Regions from separate parts of the Paenibacillus sp. EKM211P genome, predicted to be linked through region 2. Evidence: riboswitches for the same ligand, from Rfam matches in the RefSeq annotation. Region 2 holds a riboswitch; the other holds the start of a gene.
The links. A riboswitch is a leader RNA that binds a small molecule or an ion and turns the genes downstream of it on or off. The one in region 2 is predicted to bind FMN.
Positions count from the first base shown of each region.

Region 1: another riboswitch for FMN. It lies ahead of G9G57_RS07830 (DMT family transporter); the one in region 2 lies ahead of ribE (riboflavin synthase).

Region 1 covers NZ_JAAMNS010000003.1:370,345-379,272, forward strand. Annotated here, with positions in the region: gene G9G57_RS07805 (glycine betaine ABC transporter substrate-binding protein) at 1-567, opposite strand, end outside; gene G9G57_RS07810 (quaternary amine ABC transporter ATP-binding protein) at 542-1,765, opposite strand; gene G9G57_RS07815 (GbsR/MarR family transcriptional regulator) at 2,280-2,843, shown strand; gene G9G57_RS07820 (carboxylesterase/lipase family protein) at 2,996-4,477, shown strand; gene G9G57_RS07825 (methyl-accepting chemotaxis protein) at 4,617-6,647, opposite strand; gene G9G57_RS07830 (DMT family transporter) at 6,874-7,821, opposite strand; FMN riboswitch at 7,993-8,137, opposite strand; gene G9G57_RS07835 (ABC transporter permease) at 8,262-8,928, opposite strand, start outside.
Region 2 covers NZ_JAAMNS010000004.1:269,503-278,430, reverse strand. Annotated here, with positions in the region: gene G9G57_RS09545 (hypothetical protein) at 185-907, shown strand; gene ytfJ (GerW family sporulation protein) at 999-1,487, opposite strand; gene G9G57_RS09535 (DUF2953 domain-containing protein) at 1,586-2,299, opposite strand; gene scpB (SMC-Scp complex subunit ScpB) at 2,442-3,050, opposite strand; gene G9G57_RS09525 (segregation and condensation protein A) at 3,019-3,813, opposite strand; gene ribH (6,7-dimethyl-8-ribityllumazine synthase) at 3,987-4,451, opposite strand; gene ribB (3,4-dihydroxy-2-butanone-4-phosphate synthase) at 4,481-5,164, opposite strand; gene ribE (riboflavin synthase) at 5,239-5,904, opposite strand; FMN riboswitch at 6,235-6,407, opposite strand; gene G9G57_RS09505 (IDEAL domain-containing protein) at 6,476-6,943, opposite strand; gene G9G57_RS09500 (thiamine pyrophosphate-dependent enzyme) at 7,163-8,928, opposite strand, start outside.

The DNA of each region.
Region 1 (8,928 bases), on a different contig from region 2:
TGAACCAAATGCATCAGAGGCTTCAACCAGCTCATCCGATACTTGCATAATCCCCAAGTTGGTCATGCGAATGGTTGGGGGGATCGCAAAGATAACTGATGCGATAACACCTGGTACAACACCCAAGCTGAAAAAGGTAACCGCCGGGAGTAAGTACACGAACGCAGGCATCGTCTGCATAAAATCAAGTAAAGGCGTGATAATGCGTGATGCTGATTTACTGTATGCACACCAGATTCCGATCGGAATCCCGATAACAATGGATACAAGCGCAGACGTGATGACTAGTCCGAGCGTATTCATCGTTTCACTCCAATAGCCGAGATTATCAATCAGCAGGAAGCCGATGACAGTAAATAGTGTAAGCTGTACCCGCCCAATCATAAAGGCGATAATCCCGATGATCACGATGAACACCAGAGGGTGTGGAAGCATAAACAAGCCAGAGAAAAAGCCTACTACGGCTTCAATAACCGAAGAAATAACATTAAACAATCCAGCCAGATGAATACCCATCCAGTCTACAATGGATTGAATCCACTCAGCGATTGGCAGTTTCGGTATCATGGGCATTCACCTCCTTTGTAGTAGGTACATCTCCACTAAGTGCACCCAGTAAAGCTCCACGGACGATAACGCCCAGCAACTTCTGCTTGTCATCGACGACAGCCAGTGGCACCTTGGACGAGCTTGTAATTTCAAACAAATCATTAATGACAGTTTCAGCAGTTACCTGCGGTCCGTCAGTGATCAAAATATCTTCAATTTTCAGATTGTTGCGCAGTGCATGAACAGCATCCTCGGCATTAATAACACCCAGTAGCTTTTTGGTGCGATCAATGACGAATAGATTGGAAATCCCACGCTCTCGCATCAATTCCAGAGCTACACGCGGACCGCGGTCCATGGTGATGGTTTCTGGACGAAGCATGACATGAGCAGCCGTCAATACTTTGGACAGATCCACATCCTCGACGAAGCGGGCTACATAAGAGTTAGCTGGTTGGATCATAATTTCTTCCGGTGTACCAATTTGTACGACCACTCCGTCCCGCATCAATGCAATCCGGTCACCAATCCGCAGCGCTTCATCCAGATCATGGGTGATAAAGACAATTGTTTTCTTCATTTTATCTTGAAGCTCCAGCAGCTCATCTTGCATGTCACGGCGAATGAGAGGATCCAATGCGCTGAATGCTTCATCCATCAGGAGAACTTCAGGGTCATTCGCGAGTGCCCGTGCCAGACCGACACGCTGCTGCATACCGCCACTTAACTCATCGGGCATCTTATCGCCCCAGTTTTTAAGACCAACCAGTTCCAGCGCTTGTTGTGCCTTTTCCTGGCGTTGTGCTTTATCTACCTTTTGAATTTCAAGACCGTATTCTACATTTTCCAATACAGTCCGATGTGGGAACAGGGCGAACTTTTGAAAAACCATACTGATGGTTTTACGACGAACTTCGCGGAGTTGTTCTTTGTTCATCTTACGGAGATCTTTGCCGTGGACCAGAATTTCACCGGAGGTAGGCTCAATCAAGCGATTTAGCATTCGCACCAAAGTGGACTTGCCGCTACCTGATAACCCCATAATTACGAAAATTTCACCTTGCTTAATTTCCATGTTGGCCTTATTAACACCAACAGTAATCTGTTTTTCTTTGGCCAGCTTTTCTTTGCCCCAGCCTTGCTCCAGGAGCGGAACACCTTGCTCTGCGTGAGGACCAAAGAGTTTGCTGACATTTTTGACTTCCAAAATCGTCATACATACACCTCTTCTTTCTATACTTTGCTTGGTATTAACCCCATGTTGCATGATGGATTGAGTATAAAAATCATAATTCTGTACATCCTGAACGGTTAATGACAAAATTAATTGTAACAGAAGCATTGCTTACATTTCAAACAAAAAAACTGTTCGTAAAGTACGTACAGAAAAAACTGTACAAACTTTTCTTCGATATGCTCCTTCGTTCTTTAGAATGCTCAAACATTCGGAACTTTACAACCGATAGTGCTTTTTTTAAAATAGACAATGAAATATGACCATAAGAAAAAGATTTATGTATATCCATAATTTTAAAAGTTTACTATCATTAGCAATTTTGCGAATTATGATTTTGAACGATCATGCTGTTGTAATATAGACAGAAGCTTTGCTTTTGAAACATTTCATTTAGTATTGAAAGATTTCATATATTGCGTCAAAGCTAATCCTTTACGGGTAAGTCGTTCATACTAGGTTGTGCAAAATGCTCTAAAATTAGGAGGTTGCAAGCATGAGCTTGTACCAGTTAGGTGATGAGCAGCAGGCATCGCTGCAAAAAATTCGCAAACGTGTCATAGAAGCTATAGGTAAAAACATGGACCTATATGGGATCACTCTGTCCGCGGGGCATTTGTACGGTTTGCTTTTTTTTGCGGATAAACCGATGACGCTGGATGAGATGGGCCGTGAAATGGAAATGAGCAAAACGAGCATGAGTACAGGAGTTCGAACGTTGTTGGATCTGAAAATGGTGAACAAGGTATGGAGCAAGGGCTCACGCAAGGACTTGTATGAAGTCGAGTATGATTGGTATCAAACATTTACTGACTTCTTCGCTATTAAATGGAGAAAAGCAGTAGAAACAAATTTACTCGTACTGCGCAAAGCCATGGATGAACTGGACAAATTGATGGCGCAGGGTGAAGAATACGAGGAATTTAAGGCGATTCTACAGCAAGACCGTATGAAAATGAAGCAGGCTGTGGCTTATTACAAGTGGCTAGACCGATTGATTGATTCAATGGAAAGCGAAGAGATTTACAAGCTGATTCCGAAAGAAGAGGTTCGGGACTAATCACGATCAGCCCATCCTGTTTACAAAATGCCGGGGCGCAAAAGCGCTTCCGGTATTTTTTGGTTTGGTCCTGCACAAAGGGTATAATAGAGATATGTAAAGATTGATAGTATACCGTTATGTTAAACATACGAGATAAAGGAGGGTTCATGATGGAGAGTGTTACAGTACATACTCGTTTAGGTCAATTACGTGGGGAAACGAGGAATGGATATCATGTATGGAAAGGTATTCCATATGCACAGCCTCCTGTTGGAAAACTACGTTTTCATGGGCCACAGCCTTTGGAGCCTTGGGAGGGTGTACGGACTGCGACGAGTTTCGGACCCATCTGTCCGCAACCCATGCCCTCCGCTGAAAGTATGACTGGAAATCTGGTGGAACCGCCGGAGCAGTCCGAGGATTGCTTGTACCTGAACATTTGGACACCAGCTTCGAAGGCTCCTGAGAAGGGACGTCCGGTGATGGTGTGGATTCATGGTGGTGCCTTTGTCACTGGATCTGGGATTATCCCTTTATATGACGGGGAACGCATGGCGAAGAATGGCGATGTTGTTGTAGTTACGGTCAATTATCGGTTAGGGCCGTTAGGATTTTTGCATTTGACTCCAAAGGGAAATGGGCTGACCTCAAATGCCGGACTGTTGGATCAAATCGCTGCGCTAAAATGGGTTAGGGATCATATTTCTGCCTTTGGCGGCAATCCGAATGAAGTAACGGTGTTCGGTGAATCGGCAGGCGCGATGAGTATTGCCGCTTTATTGGCGATGCCAGCCGCTGAGGGGCTGTTCCAGCGTGCAATTTTGCAGAGCGGGGCATCGCAGGTGTTGCCAACTGCACAGGCCGAGCAAGTGGCGGCTGTGTATTTACAGCAACTGGGTGTAGACACTCAGCATCCTGAGCGATTGTTTACGTTGCCGATAGATGCGTTGATGCTCGCTATGGCAAAAACACATGAAGTCATCGGACCAGGGATGGCGATGATTTATCAACCCGTTGTAGACGGGGTGACCTTGCCGGATGTACCCCTGTCTGCAATCGCCCAAGGCTCAGCCAAACAGGTATCTGTTATGATTGGAACGAACTTGCATGAGGGGAACTATTTCATCCGCAAAGAATCCCATCTAATGAACAAGCCAACAGCACGTCAGGCATTGGAAATGATGACAGGCATGTCCGACATTGGCGACCTGATAGAGCCTTTTCCAGTTACTATTGAGGGACAGGCGCAAATGTTGACCGATCTCATTTTTTGGCGTCCCGCGTTGGCTCTTGCCGCTGCACAGTCGGCGTATGCATCGGTATGGATGTATCGTTTTGATTGGACACTGCCAGGACATCCTACCTTTGAACAAGCGGTGCACGGTGCAGAGATTGCTTTTGTTTTCGATAATCTGAAGCTGCTGGGCAAGCTGGGATTAGAGATTCAGCCTTCGATGCAGAAGCTTGCTCATGATATGCAGCAGGCATGGATTGCTTTTGCACGTGAAGGGAAGCCCATGCTGCCTGAGACGGCATGGCCGATGTACGACAAGCAACAGCGAGCTACAGCCATTTTTCATCAGAATATTATGGTGGAACATGATCCAGAAGGGGATAGACGCCGCCAACTAATGGGGCAGATGAGCATATAGGTAAATACGAGACATTGTTTCAAGGATTCAACGAAAAAGCCTCCGCCCGTATTTTGTATGCGGACGAAGGCTTTTGTTAGTAAACAGATAAAGCGCTGTTGAGCTTTTGTTGATGAAATTTCAAAAATAGCTGTGGAAGCTAAATCTTAAATCGCTTAACCAGCTCTTGCAGATCCTGTGCCATGTTGGACAACTCTTGTGAGGAAGATGCGATTTCCTCCATGGCTGCCATTTGCTCTTGAGCGGCAGCGGAGGTTGTCTGCGAACTGTCCGCCGAATTGCGGGATAGGCTTGCCAAATGGGTAACAGTGGCGGAAACTTCCTCCGTACTGGCTGAGATTTGTTCAGCAGCAGCGGATACACTTTGAATTTGTTCCACAATGTGAGAAGTTGAGCGTTCAATATTCGCAAATGCACCTTCTGCATCTTGGCTAATTCGTAATCCTTCACCCACCTGATTACGAACATTACCGTTCATCGTAGCAGTAGAGCGTTGAATCAAGTCGAGCATCTGCGTAATGATCTGACTGATGGAATCGGCACTTTCCTTGGACTGTTCCGACAGTTTGCGTACCTCTATAGCGACTACGGCAAAGCCACGCCCAGCTTCGCCTGCTCTGGAGGCTTCAATAGATGCGTTCAGGGACAACAAATTAGTTTGCTTGGCAATGGCAGCTATAGCCGCATTCATTTGCTTCGCATCGTCCGAGAGTTGGGATAGCTCATCCATCAGACTAGCCGTTTGGCTTACAGCTTCCAGAATGCGGTCCATCTGTGTCCGCACATGGCTAATCATTTGACTGCCTTGAGCTACGTCTTGCTCGGTTTGTCCTGCTGAATCCACGATGGAGCTTGCCGATTCGGCAATCGTGCTGACACCCTTCGCCATTTCTTCAACGGCATTGGCAGTTTGCTCGGATGCCTCGGCGCTGGTTGCTGCATTTTCTGCGGATTCCATAACCGTTTCCGCTACGTGTTGTACGGACTCCGTCGTTTGTTCTGTGCTTTCCTTGATTACCAGAGAAGAGGAAGCAAGCCGTGAGGACGTTTGGTTGACCTCGGAGACCATCGTATGCAAGGAATGTGTCATCTGGTCAAAATTCTGTGCCAGCTCGCCGAACTCGTCCTTTCTAGATATATTAACACGTTCGGTCAGATTTCCATCACGGACGATCCGTGTTCCTGCTTGCAGCTTCTTGAGAGGGATCAGGAATGAGCGGATCATTAGCACTATGATGATCGCAGCGGCCAGTATGGAAATAACAATTACAATCAGGCTTTGCCTCAGAATCGGTTGGGCTGCATCACTGTAATCCTCCAGATCCGATAATGCAACAATATTCCATCCAGTGAGAGGGTCCTTAAGTGTAAAGGCCAGCACATCCCGATTCATAAATTTAATTTGCGACACGGAAGGAGTATTATTTTCTCCGGTTGCCGCCACTTTGGGAAGTCCCTCCATAGTGTCAGCCGGTTTTTTGCCAGTCTTGTCAAAGGCTGTTCCAGCTCCAGATACAACCTTATGATCAGAATCAACAATGATGAGTCCTCCGCGTTCGCCTATCTTAACAGACTGCAGACTGTCCCCCATCTTGTCCAGATTCAAAGCCAATGCAACAGCCCCTTCACCGTTCTTCAGCGTTGCCGATACATTAACTACTAGGTTCCCTGTCGTAACGCTGGCAACTGGAACACCGACAAATATGTTGCCCTTATGTAGCATCGCATTTTTGTACCATTTTCTCTCCCTAGGATCATAATCAGCCTCCTTTTTTAGCGGAGAACGGATATATTCTCCTTTCGCATTGCCGAGGAGCGCGGCATCTAACTCAGGATGAGCTTTGACGATGTCATCCAACTTTTTCTGAAGGGCTTCTTGATCGGAACCAATGGAGTCAGCCTGGATTTCACTGGTAAGAACGTCCACGTCCTTCATGATCGGGGATACATACTGATTGACATTGCTTTGGATCAGATACAGATTCGTGTATACGGAACTAGCCATTTGCTGACTGAGCTGTGTCGTGGCCCCCTGATAAGAAAAGTATCCAATAAGTACGCTTGGAATCAATAACACAGCCAAAAAAGATATTATTAATTTTGTCCTCATTAAATAAAACTGCTTGAGAAACCTGTTCCACCACGGAACTGTTTGTTTTGCTTTAGTCATCGTTTTTTCTCCTCTGTGTCAGATGATCACTACATAGTTTTATTCGACATAAATCGACTAATTTTATAGATGTAATCTTTAAAAACGAGGAATAGTACACTTTTTTTGAGAAAATAGGTCTTAGGAACTAATATTAATATGAATATGAATACATAAAAAGCCAAATCAGAGATGCAAAAGCATCTTCACGATTTGGCTTGGATGAGCATGAAAGAAGATTAAGCTATTAATTTTTCTGCTGACGAGAAATCATAAAGAGTGTAATCCAGATCAGCATAAAACCAGTCAATTGCGCTACGGTAACGATTTGCTGGAAAGCGATCCAGTTAATTACGACACCAACCATGGGGAAGCTCAATTCTGCCATCGTAGCATAAGAAGCTTTGGTTGTACTTAAGCCTTTGTAATACAGTAATAAACTCAGAAGACCCGGAAGCAATGCTTGCAGCAGCAAGTTGATCATTACAGCTGCGGCCGCCCATGTACCTGTAGGCATATTCCACGGAGCATGCTCCACCGAGGTGAGAACAATGAGCAGAGGGAGCGCCACCATGAAGCGGAGGGAGGTTACCGTCTCATATTTCATCGAACGAAGCAAGTAGCTACCCATAACGGTCGAACCGCCCCACAGAACCGCTGCACCTAGTGCGAGCAGACTACCAACGTGAACAAAATCATGAACATGCCCAAAGGGAAGCGACCAACCGAAGGTCAAAAGATACGTTCCGAACAGAGCGATGACAATTAATATTCCAAAATGACGCGGTAGCATTTCCTTCAATATAACGCGGGCCAGAATAATAGCAACCAAAGGCTGAAGCTTCTGGAGCAAAAGAACTGCATTCAGATCACCGTTGCTGAGTGCCATGGTGAAAATCACACTGGCCAGTGCCGAGCCGCCCCACGAGACGAACAAAATAGCGAAAACCTGACGAAATCGTATCGTTTTGAGCTCCTCGCGATGCTTCCACAGCATCGGCGTCAGAGCGATAAAGAGCAGCACATGCTCCATCAGTACGATTTGTGCTGAGGTAAATGACTTTAACAAAATAATACGAAACAACGGGTCTGCACCCCACAAGGCCGCTCCGATCGCGACTAGCCAAAAACCGCTTTTCATGTGGGAGCTACGATCAAAACCTTTGGATGATAGTACAGTTGATGATTGACTCATACTTATTTAGCTCCTTGCGAATACAGGACCGGTGGCACAAAAACCCCCGTCCATGGCGAAAGCCATGCAAGACGGGGGGTGATCAAATAAACTTGCCGTTTGATACAAGTTAAATGAAGTTACTGCAAAAACAATAGCGCAGCATTCATTCACTTTGCGGCATGTTCATACTTCGATCTTCTTCCATCCGGACTTTACCGTCGGCTTTGGCATCTCACCAAATCAGTCCGTATCCTGTTGCCAGATACAGAGTCGCGGGCTTAGCTCCATGAGCCATACCGCCGGTTGGGAATCTCACCCTACCCCGAAGATCCTTATTCCGTTTTTTAATTTCTCCTATAGGATATACCTGTTTTAGAATGAAGTCCAGTGAAAAATGTGTGTATATCTAACAAGGATTTTCATCTTTTTTTGAAAGCGTTCCACTAAAATCTATATTACTAAGCAATATCCTTATACTCAATGCGCCGAATTGCCGCATAAGCTACAATCATTCCCAGCACAGAGAAGCTGATTTGCACGGGGGCAATGGAGCTAAGTGTAGCGCCGTTATTATTGGAGAAAAGCAAGGCTACAACCAGAATCGAGGTCACAATAGTCGTGGGTACTGAGTATCTTCGCATTCCCATATACAGCGGAACCAATCCCATAAAACTGGCGGCCACGGCATTGATTAGCGTCCGCGCGGATTGTTCGGCCAGTATGGAAAGAGTAAGCTTATCCGGTACAATCATGACAAACTGGTTGAGCAAATGAATCGCAGCCGTAATGATGATTTCCGATATAACAACAGACAAGAACGTAAACAGCAGCACAATCAAGAGTTTGGCGATCATCAGCTTTTGACGATGAATCGGATACATGAACAAGATTGTAATCGATTTGGACTTAAATTCTCCTACGATAAAACGGCATAGCAGAACGGAGGCAAATACAATAAATGTGGCTCTCACCATATTGTCCATGAGATCAAGAAGCTGAGCGTACTGTGTAAATTCGGGTACTCCTTCATTTTGGCTATCCAGCGCAATAATACAGAGCAACCCCAAAATACAGGCGTTGGCGATCAGTGCTGAACGGATATAACCCGCCAGATGAAGCTTTTTC
Region 2 (8,928 bases):
TGTACCATTCTATGTCCAAGCTGTTCAAAGTATGTCCACCTTTATAACAGAAAATTCCTTATACAGGACAGTCATTAGCCGCTCCTGTTTTGCTTTCTTTCTACGTTAACCAAGCAACTTGCAATCCTGAACACATATAATATTAGTTACTAACGTTAAATATGAAATCGAGGGGGGGTACAACATGCAGCGATTACAGTTTGAAATGATTTTAAGATCGCGGATTGTAGAGTCCGCACAAGCATTACATCAAAGTGGTGTATCCTTTGCCACTTTTGCTACCGCGCGTTGCAACCCGCAATTTTGGGAGTTAACGGAAAAAGGCGGTTTTCGGATCAAAGCAGGCGTCACTCCGGCGCAGGGGATCAGAGATATCTTTATAAATGGTCAACAATACGCTTTTGAATGTGCAACAGCAATGGTTATTGTGTTGTACAAAGGAGTACTGGATTCCATTCTGGAAAGTGAGTTTAATCAGATTTTTGCAGATATGCTGTTGTATGATTGGCAATATGACAGTGATCTCAGGCTTATACAACAGCAAGGCAGCCATAAAGCAGTACCTGGGGACATCCTGTATTTCAACAATCCAGATGTGTCGTCCGATTCATTGGAATGGAAGGGAGAAAATGTCGTCAAATTGAAGGAAGATTCATTCTATGGCCATGGGATTGGCATCTTGCCAGCTCAAGGTATTATTGATTCTCTTAATCGACATCGTCGCCCCGATGCCACGGTATCTGCTTATTTGACAAATGAAGTGATCTACCCAGACTTCGTTTACCTATCACAGTTCGCACCCGAAGAAAACCGAGAAAATGAACTATCAGTGAATACATTTTATTACCAAGAATTCAGTCACTGTATACATGCTGTCATTGGCGGAAGGCAGTATATTCAGGAATAGGGCTGAGTGCATACTAAAAAGAAGGTATTCCTAGGCCATTCTTTGGCTTGGGGATACCTTCTTAAGAGGACACTTTTAATTTCAATAACTTTTACAAGTAAGCCGGTCCAGATTGACTTTGATCCGTATTAGCATTTGCAGGTACCTGTGGAGGTGGAGTCTGCATGTTGCTGCCTGAATTCTGGAAGATAGACTGAACCTTATCGATCAGGTATGGTGTGGAGTCGATGATTTTCTCAAACAGATGCGTTTGATTGTCCAATGGAACGATTTGTGCTCCCTGTTTGCCGACAACTAGAAAGGCAATGGGATGTATAGATACACCACCACCGCTACCGCCACCAAAAGGATGTACTTCCTTCCCACTATGATTACCCGATGAGGAAGTATGAAGCGACTCTTCATCTACGTTAAAATCACTTCCGCCGGCTGCGAAGCCAAATCCTACCTTACTGATTGGCAAAATAACGGAACCATCGGGTGTTTCCACTGCGTCTCCCACAATCGTATTGACGTCCACCATGGCCTTGATGTTCTCCATCGCGGTTTGCATGAGCCCTTGAATCGGATGATCTGACATGTTTTATTCCTCCTCTGCTTATCTCAAGCGTAGACTGCTTTTCTTTCGCTATTGTGCGCAAAGGTTCAGGAAATATGTATGTCAATCCTCCACACTGTTTATTCTTTACTGTTGGCTTGATGATTCTCGGGAGCTTTGGAAATAACCCGCTTCCATGCCTCTAGGCCTCCCGGAACGCGCCATATGCGGAAAGCTAATCTGAGCATGGAAAAGATTAAATAACCGAACGATATTTTTGCTTCACAATTCAAAATGGTAGTAAAACGTAGCCGGTCCACCCAATAAGGCACCACAAACACCTTTGGGGTACATTCCATGCGCACAATGCTGGAGGCAAAACCGATCAAGCTCGTTTTTAATCCCCACAACATACCAGTTGAGGTCGCTGTATAAGCTGCATCAGCCAGACTAATATTGGTAGACCACTCCATTTTCGACACTGTTACATGGGCCAATGTATGTCTCAGCCATCGCTGTAAGGATTGTGTACCCTTGAGCAAAACCCGTATATCATGTATAAATTGCTTGATTTTTTCGGTGTCAATATTTCCGCTATCCACAGAAGCATCCGTTTTATGTATATTTTTATTGCGGTCAAGCCGATAGAGAAGCCCTTTTTTCAAACCTGTAATGAGAATGGCTGGAATATCGTAATCCATTTTGATCAACCCGTATAGAAATCTGATCTCTAAATGCGCCCGATCATCATTGTCATGCTTGGCAATTTCCAGCTTCAATCGAATACGAGAGAGCAGAATAGCCAGTACAATGAATATAACGATGATGATGGCGATACTGATCCATTTCCACACTGGCGAGTCCTCCCTACCTTTTTGCTATAGAATATCATGGCAAAAATAGTATGACCTTTCAGCGGGAAATCATGCATCTTAAAATGCCAAACAGCCAGCCCTCAACGACGTAAGGACTGGCTGTCTTTTGAATTTTTTGAATTTAAGATTCCGGATCCGAATCGTTCTCCGTAGGCTGGCTACTCTCCAGACGCTCGAACAATAGCTGTGTCTCTTCTTCTAAATTGTCTGAATCCTCGAACTGCTCCGGTTGCGGTAGATCTTCAAGAGAGCCTAGACCGAAATAATCCAAAAATGATTTCGTCGTTCCGTACAATATTGGTCGTCCGATGGCCTCAGCTCGACCTTTCTCTTCAATGAGCTCCTTGTTGACCAGTGTATGTATGGCCCGCTCGGATTTGACACCTCGAATCTCTTCGATTTCAACTCTTGTAATGGGCTGGCGGTAGGCCACAATGGCCAGTGTCTCCAAAGCAGCTTGAGACAATGAGGCACGTGCCGGAGAGTAGGCGAGCTTTTCAAAATAAGGTGCATGTTCGGATAAAGTTGCAAGCTGATAATGACCAGCAATACGGACAAGCTGCAGGCCTCTTCCTCCTTGCTCCATATCCTGTTTCATATCCTCCAGACACTTTTCAACCAGCTCTTGCTGCTGTTCTACAATGTCGGCGATCTGCTTGGTGGACAACCCTTCCTCTCCCGCGAGAAACAGCAGCCCCTCAATAATTGATTTCAGCTTCAGATAATCCATTAACCCGTAAATCCCCTCTCCACTCCATTACAATATCATCGAAAAGCTTCTCCTGATAACAGAAGATTTGCTTCATTTTCATCAATTCAAGGATAGCCAAAAAGGTTACAACCACCTCATGCCGATACATATCCTCATGCATCAGCTTGGAGAACAGCAGCCGTCCTCCATTCCCCACCTTCTCTAACGCCCCGATAACTTGCCGGATACGGTCCTTGACTGAAATTTCGTCCCGATGAACACGGGTTACCGTCGTACGTCGTTCAGCTTTGCGCAATGCACGCTGAAAGGCCGCGACCAAATCGCTCGCATGCAGCCCATGCACCGGATTTGCGGGTTCGGTTGGCAGGAATGCGCTCAAATCTTCCGGCTCCTTGCCATAAATCAGACTACGTTCCCACTCCCGTTCGCTCAGATGGCGAGCAATCCCTTTGTATTTACGATACTCCACCAGCTTGCGAACCAGTTCCTCGCGTGGATCATAGTCTTCTTCTTCATAAAAATCCAAATCGTCATATTCCATCACAGGTGGCTTGGGAAGCAACAATTTACTCTTAATGGATAAGAGCGTCGCCGCCATCACTAGAAACTCGCTTGTAATGTCCAGCTCCAGCTCCTGCATACTGTGCAAAAAAGCCATGTACTGATCAGTAATATCGCTAATCGGGATATCCTGAATGTCGATCTCGGCTTTATCAATCAGATGCAACAGTAGATCCAGCGGACCCTCGAATGTTTCCAGCTTGTAATTTACGACTGTCAATGTGCTTCCCCCTGCCTTACTCCAATCATCATTCAACAATACCTTTCCCCATTAGCACTTATGCTCTACGTTATCAATCCCTCTTTCTGTAGTATATACGTCATCGCCTTGCTTAACAATCTAATCCCTTTTCCACTTTGCAGTTTATGCCGTTCTTTCAGCCATTTATATCATTAGAACTGCTTACCGAGATTGGCCATTTCAATCGCAGCCAGCGCAGAATCCCAACCTTTATTACCAGCCTTTGTACCTGCCCGTTCTATGGCCTGCTCAATATTTTCCGTAGTCACTACACCAAAAATAATAGGGACACCCGTTTTCAGACTGCTTGCCGCCACACCCTTGGCCACTTCATTGCAGACGATATCATAGTGTGAAGTAGAACCACGGATAACCGTGCCAAGCGTAATGACAGCATCATACTTTCCACTTGCGGCCATTTTTTGTGCGATAAGCGAGATTTCAAATGCACCCGGCACCCACGCTACATCAATTTCATCTTCCTGTGCACCATGTCGTTGAAGTGCATCAAGTGCACCGCTCAACAGTTTGCTTGTAATAAATTCATTAAATCTGCCCACCACAATACCATACTTTAAACCATTCGATACGAGATTACCTTCCAGAAAACGTGCCATGCTTATCAACCTCTCTTTTTTTGAATTATTTACAATGACAAACGACGACGGTAGTCGATTAAATGCTGAATGCTAATCAGCTTCAATTGATGTCGCTTGGCGATCACGACCAAATCAGGTAAGCGGGCCATCGAACCATCTTCCTTTATAATTTCGCAAATGACCCCGGCAGGCTTAAAGCCGCTGAGTCGGGCCAGATCGACAGCCGCTTCAGTATGACCGGCACGCTGCAAGACCCCACCATCGCGAGCAATTAGCGGGAACATGTGACCAGGTTTGCGAAAATCGCTGCCCGTGATTGCTTCGTCGGCTAAGGCACGAACAGTCAAAGAGCGCTCGGCCGCTGAAATCCCCGTTGTTGTCTTCATATGATCTACCGATACCGTAAAGGCGGTACCGTGAAAATCTGTGTTTTGCTCTACCATAGGATGCAATTCCAATGCCTTGGCTCGGTGCTGTGTGATCGGCACACAGACCAATCCGCGACCTTCTGTAATCATGAAATTGATCACCTCGGGCGATGCTTTTTCAGCCAAAGCGATAAAGTCGCCTTCATTTTCCCGCTGTTCATCATCCACTACAATAACGACTTTGCCGTTCTTTAAATCCTCCAATGCTTCTTCGATGGAATCCAATCGAATCTCTTCGTCGTGGTGCAACTCATCCTGCTCCATGATGTTTGTCGTTGCACTTGTTTGGATGCCTCTATCCATAACCCTCTCCTCCTTATGTCTTGTGTCACGAATGCTCCTGAACCAATTTTTCTATTATTCTGTAACAGGCTGTATCAGGCAAAGCCGTGTTTCGCCAAATAGTCCAAACTAAGTGGGGCTTGATCGGCTCTCTCCATCGACGCTGAACCTCTGTAATGTAAAAGTTGCTCCACATATTTGCCCAATATATCGCATTCAATATTCACGGTATCTCCCTCACGTTTGGCTTGTAAGGCCGTTTCGGCTAAGGTGTGGGGGATAATAGATACAGCAAAGCTATTTCTCGTCCGCTGCGCGACTGTGAGGCTGATACCATCAATTGTAATTGACCCTTTGAGAAGAACATATTTAAATAATGCTTGATCAGAAGGCTCAACTTCGAACACTACCGCATTCTGCTCTGATGTCACTCCGCGAATCGTACCCGTCCCGTCCACATGTCCCTGTACGATATGTCCTCCGAATCTTCCACTCGCCGCCATCGCCCGCTCCAAATTGACTCGACTGCCGGATCTGAGTTCCCTTAGATTACTGCTGCGAAAAGTCTCAGGCATCACATCAACCTTAAAATCTTTAGTACCAATCTGTATTGCCGTCAGGCAAACACCATTCACCGAGACACTGTCGCCTATTTTCAAATCGTCCAATACCACAGAACCCGAAATACCCAGCACCATCGCTTCACCACTTTTGGAAATACTTTGAATGCGACCCACTTCCTCGACCAATCCGGTAAACATGCTTTCACTCCTTTCCACTACATTTCAGTTTATCCCTAATTCATCAGCTGTAAGCGCAAATAACCCCCAGTCAGGATTCAATCCGTCATGGGGGTGATGAGAGTCACATATGTAGTATACAAGCGCAGTTCATACATGTATTAAAATGACATGAAATCATAGGTCTGCCAAAAGAAAGCATGATGACAATACAGCCAATTACGCTCAGAACACTATCGAAAAGAAAGCTTAATAAAAGCTGTCGTCCGATGCTGTCCTACAACGAAATAAGCCGTACGTACTTTTACGTATGCTAAAAATTGGCACATGTCACGTCATGCACATGCGCTTCGTATCCTTCTCCCATCCAGACTATACTGTCGGTCCCGGAATTGCACCAGGTCCACCTTCTGCTGATTGTTCAGCATCCGGGTCACGGACTAAGCCATGCTGTGTTCGCAGAAGCGATTCACAAACATGTCATCACCGCCGGTGGGGAATTTCGCCCCGCCCCGAAGGATCTTGCTCTTATTTAATTGAATTAACATTAAACTTGTTACGTATATTAGCACCGACTTCTAAAAAAAGCAAGTTATCTAATCGAAGCCCCTGCTTTGCTTTTGACATATTGAGTGGAGAGTTCCTCAAACCAGGTTTTATCATTCATATGAAGCGCCAGGTCAATCAGATCGGCCAGTTCGTCGACTCCAAGCTGCGTATCATGATCAAAGGTAATGACAGCTGAAGCAACAGGTCCTCGCTCTCCCTCAGAACATGCTTCATAATCCAGTCTTACATCCACATGCCCATCAATAAACTCGCATTTTAGAAAATAAATAATTTCACACATTAAAATAGGGCGCACTTGTGTTTCTAACACGCAATCCATCACCTTGGCAGAATAATGCTGGTTCGTCAGCGTGAATTTGTGTTCTGTTGCCGCCAGCGATGCCCGTCCAAAATCATCCGTAAACTTGAGTTCCACTGGCGTGATGTTCATAACCTTGGGGATTTGCTTCTTTATAATTTCAATTATTTCAACTGTGTTCAGCTTAATCATTACCTGCACCTCATTGCATCTTAAAATTCAGAAGAAGACTTTATAACATACCTTCTATAGGCCTCCACTCCTATATCGGAAATCATTACCTGTTTTTTTATGCTTCAACCCATAAACGCAAAAAAAGATTCCTGGCGCAGCAAGCGCTAGGAATCTCAATCGAACCGGTGCCGAAACAGCGGCTAACAATGTTACACGATTATTATGCAAAAAACAGAATTATAACTCCGAAATTTCATGTTTCTTTTTCAGGATAGTCCAGCGACGCTCAATCTCCTGCTCAAAGGTAGCCAGCGTTGCTTCCTCTTTGAGAAGATGCTTCGTTTTACCCATTAATTTTAGCCATTCTGCGGCTGGAATCCGTTTTCCCTTGTCTTCCGGATTGTACGTAATCGTCGTGCTCCCTTGTTCGATTTCGTACAAAGGAAAGAAGCAAGACTCGACTGCGGCGCCCACGATGCTAGTACCCAATCTGTCTTCGGATTTCCAGTTGAGTGGGCAGGCGCACAAAATTTTACCATATGCCGTACCCACGTTGTTGGCGTACCATTGAGCCTTGGCGGCTTTGCGCAGCATATCCTGCGGATGACTTTCGGCTGCTGTAAAGGCATACGGGATGTTACAGGCGGCCATAATTTGCACAGTATCCTTATGATGCCCTTGTTTCCCTTTTTGCATTTTCCCTACACCCGACGTACTCGTCATATGCCCCATTGGAGTGGAGTACGATTGCTGAGAGCCTGTATTCATGTATCCCTCGTTATCATATTCCAGCATGATCAGTTTATGGTTACGCAGAGCCGCACCAATCGCAGAACCCATACCAATATCCATCCCGCCGTCACCACTGATCATGATAAAGGTCGGATCATCCGACATCTCAATTTCATTACGTCGCTTCATCTCCATGTAAGCTTCCAGCGCTCCTGAAAGGGTAGCGGCCCCGTTTTGAAAAAGATTATGGATCATCGGTTGCTTGTGTGATGTGTATGGGTACCCTGTCGTCACCACATATACGCAGCCAGTCTGGAACAGTACAACAATGTCGCCTTCAATCCCTTTAAAAAACAGTTCTAGTGCAGACAAGGCTCCACAACCAGGACAAGCCCCATGACCCGGAGTAAGACGGCGTGGTTTGGTTGTTAACGAACGCAGAGGTGGTACCTTGACTTTGAGCTTCCCGGTCGCCTCATCCGGCGTAACCTGAATCAGACCCGTACGGTATGCATTGCCACGTGGTGGCTGCATGACTTGCGGCATCACCTTGTCCGCTGAACCCGGATTAATCCCGTAATAATCAAAGGGCTTCTCCGCTCGTCCAGCCTCTACCGCCTCAATCGCAAGCTGGAAGAACGCCTCTGCATCTTCCGCATAAAAATCCTTTCCTCCCAAGCCAAAGATACGGCTCAATACGAGGGTTTGATTCAGTGGGTCCTCCTGCAACGCCGCCTTAATTTCGTGCGTCAAATTACCGCCATCTGATCCGTACGAATCTGCACGTTCACCCACCAACAACGCCTTGACATGGCGCAACGCCTCCCGCAGTTGTGCGGCTGGGAACGGCCGGATAATATTCGGACGAATCACACCAGCTTTAATGCCACGCGCACGGAGTTGATCCGCCACATCCTTGGCCGATTCAGCCGCCGAATTCAGCAGAAATACCGCAACCTCAGCATCCTCCATATGATACAGGTCCAAAATCGGATATTCCCGACCGGATAAAGCAGCATATTCTGCTGCTACCTGCTCATATACTCCTTCTGAAAGCTTCAACGCTTCGGACAGTTGAACGTGATTATTCGTCAGGTCATCACCGTTCATATGCGCACCCACAGTGACAGGATGATCAAAATCCGTAATATTCGGATAATTCAGGTTCGGATTGGGGCCTACAAAATCGCGCACGGTCTCTGCATCGGCAAAATATTGCACTTTACGTTTTTGATGAGATGTATAAAAACCGTCGTATGCGACCATTACAG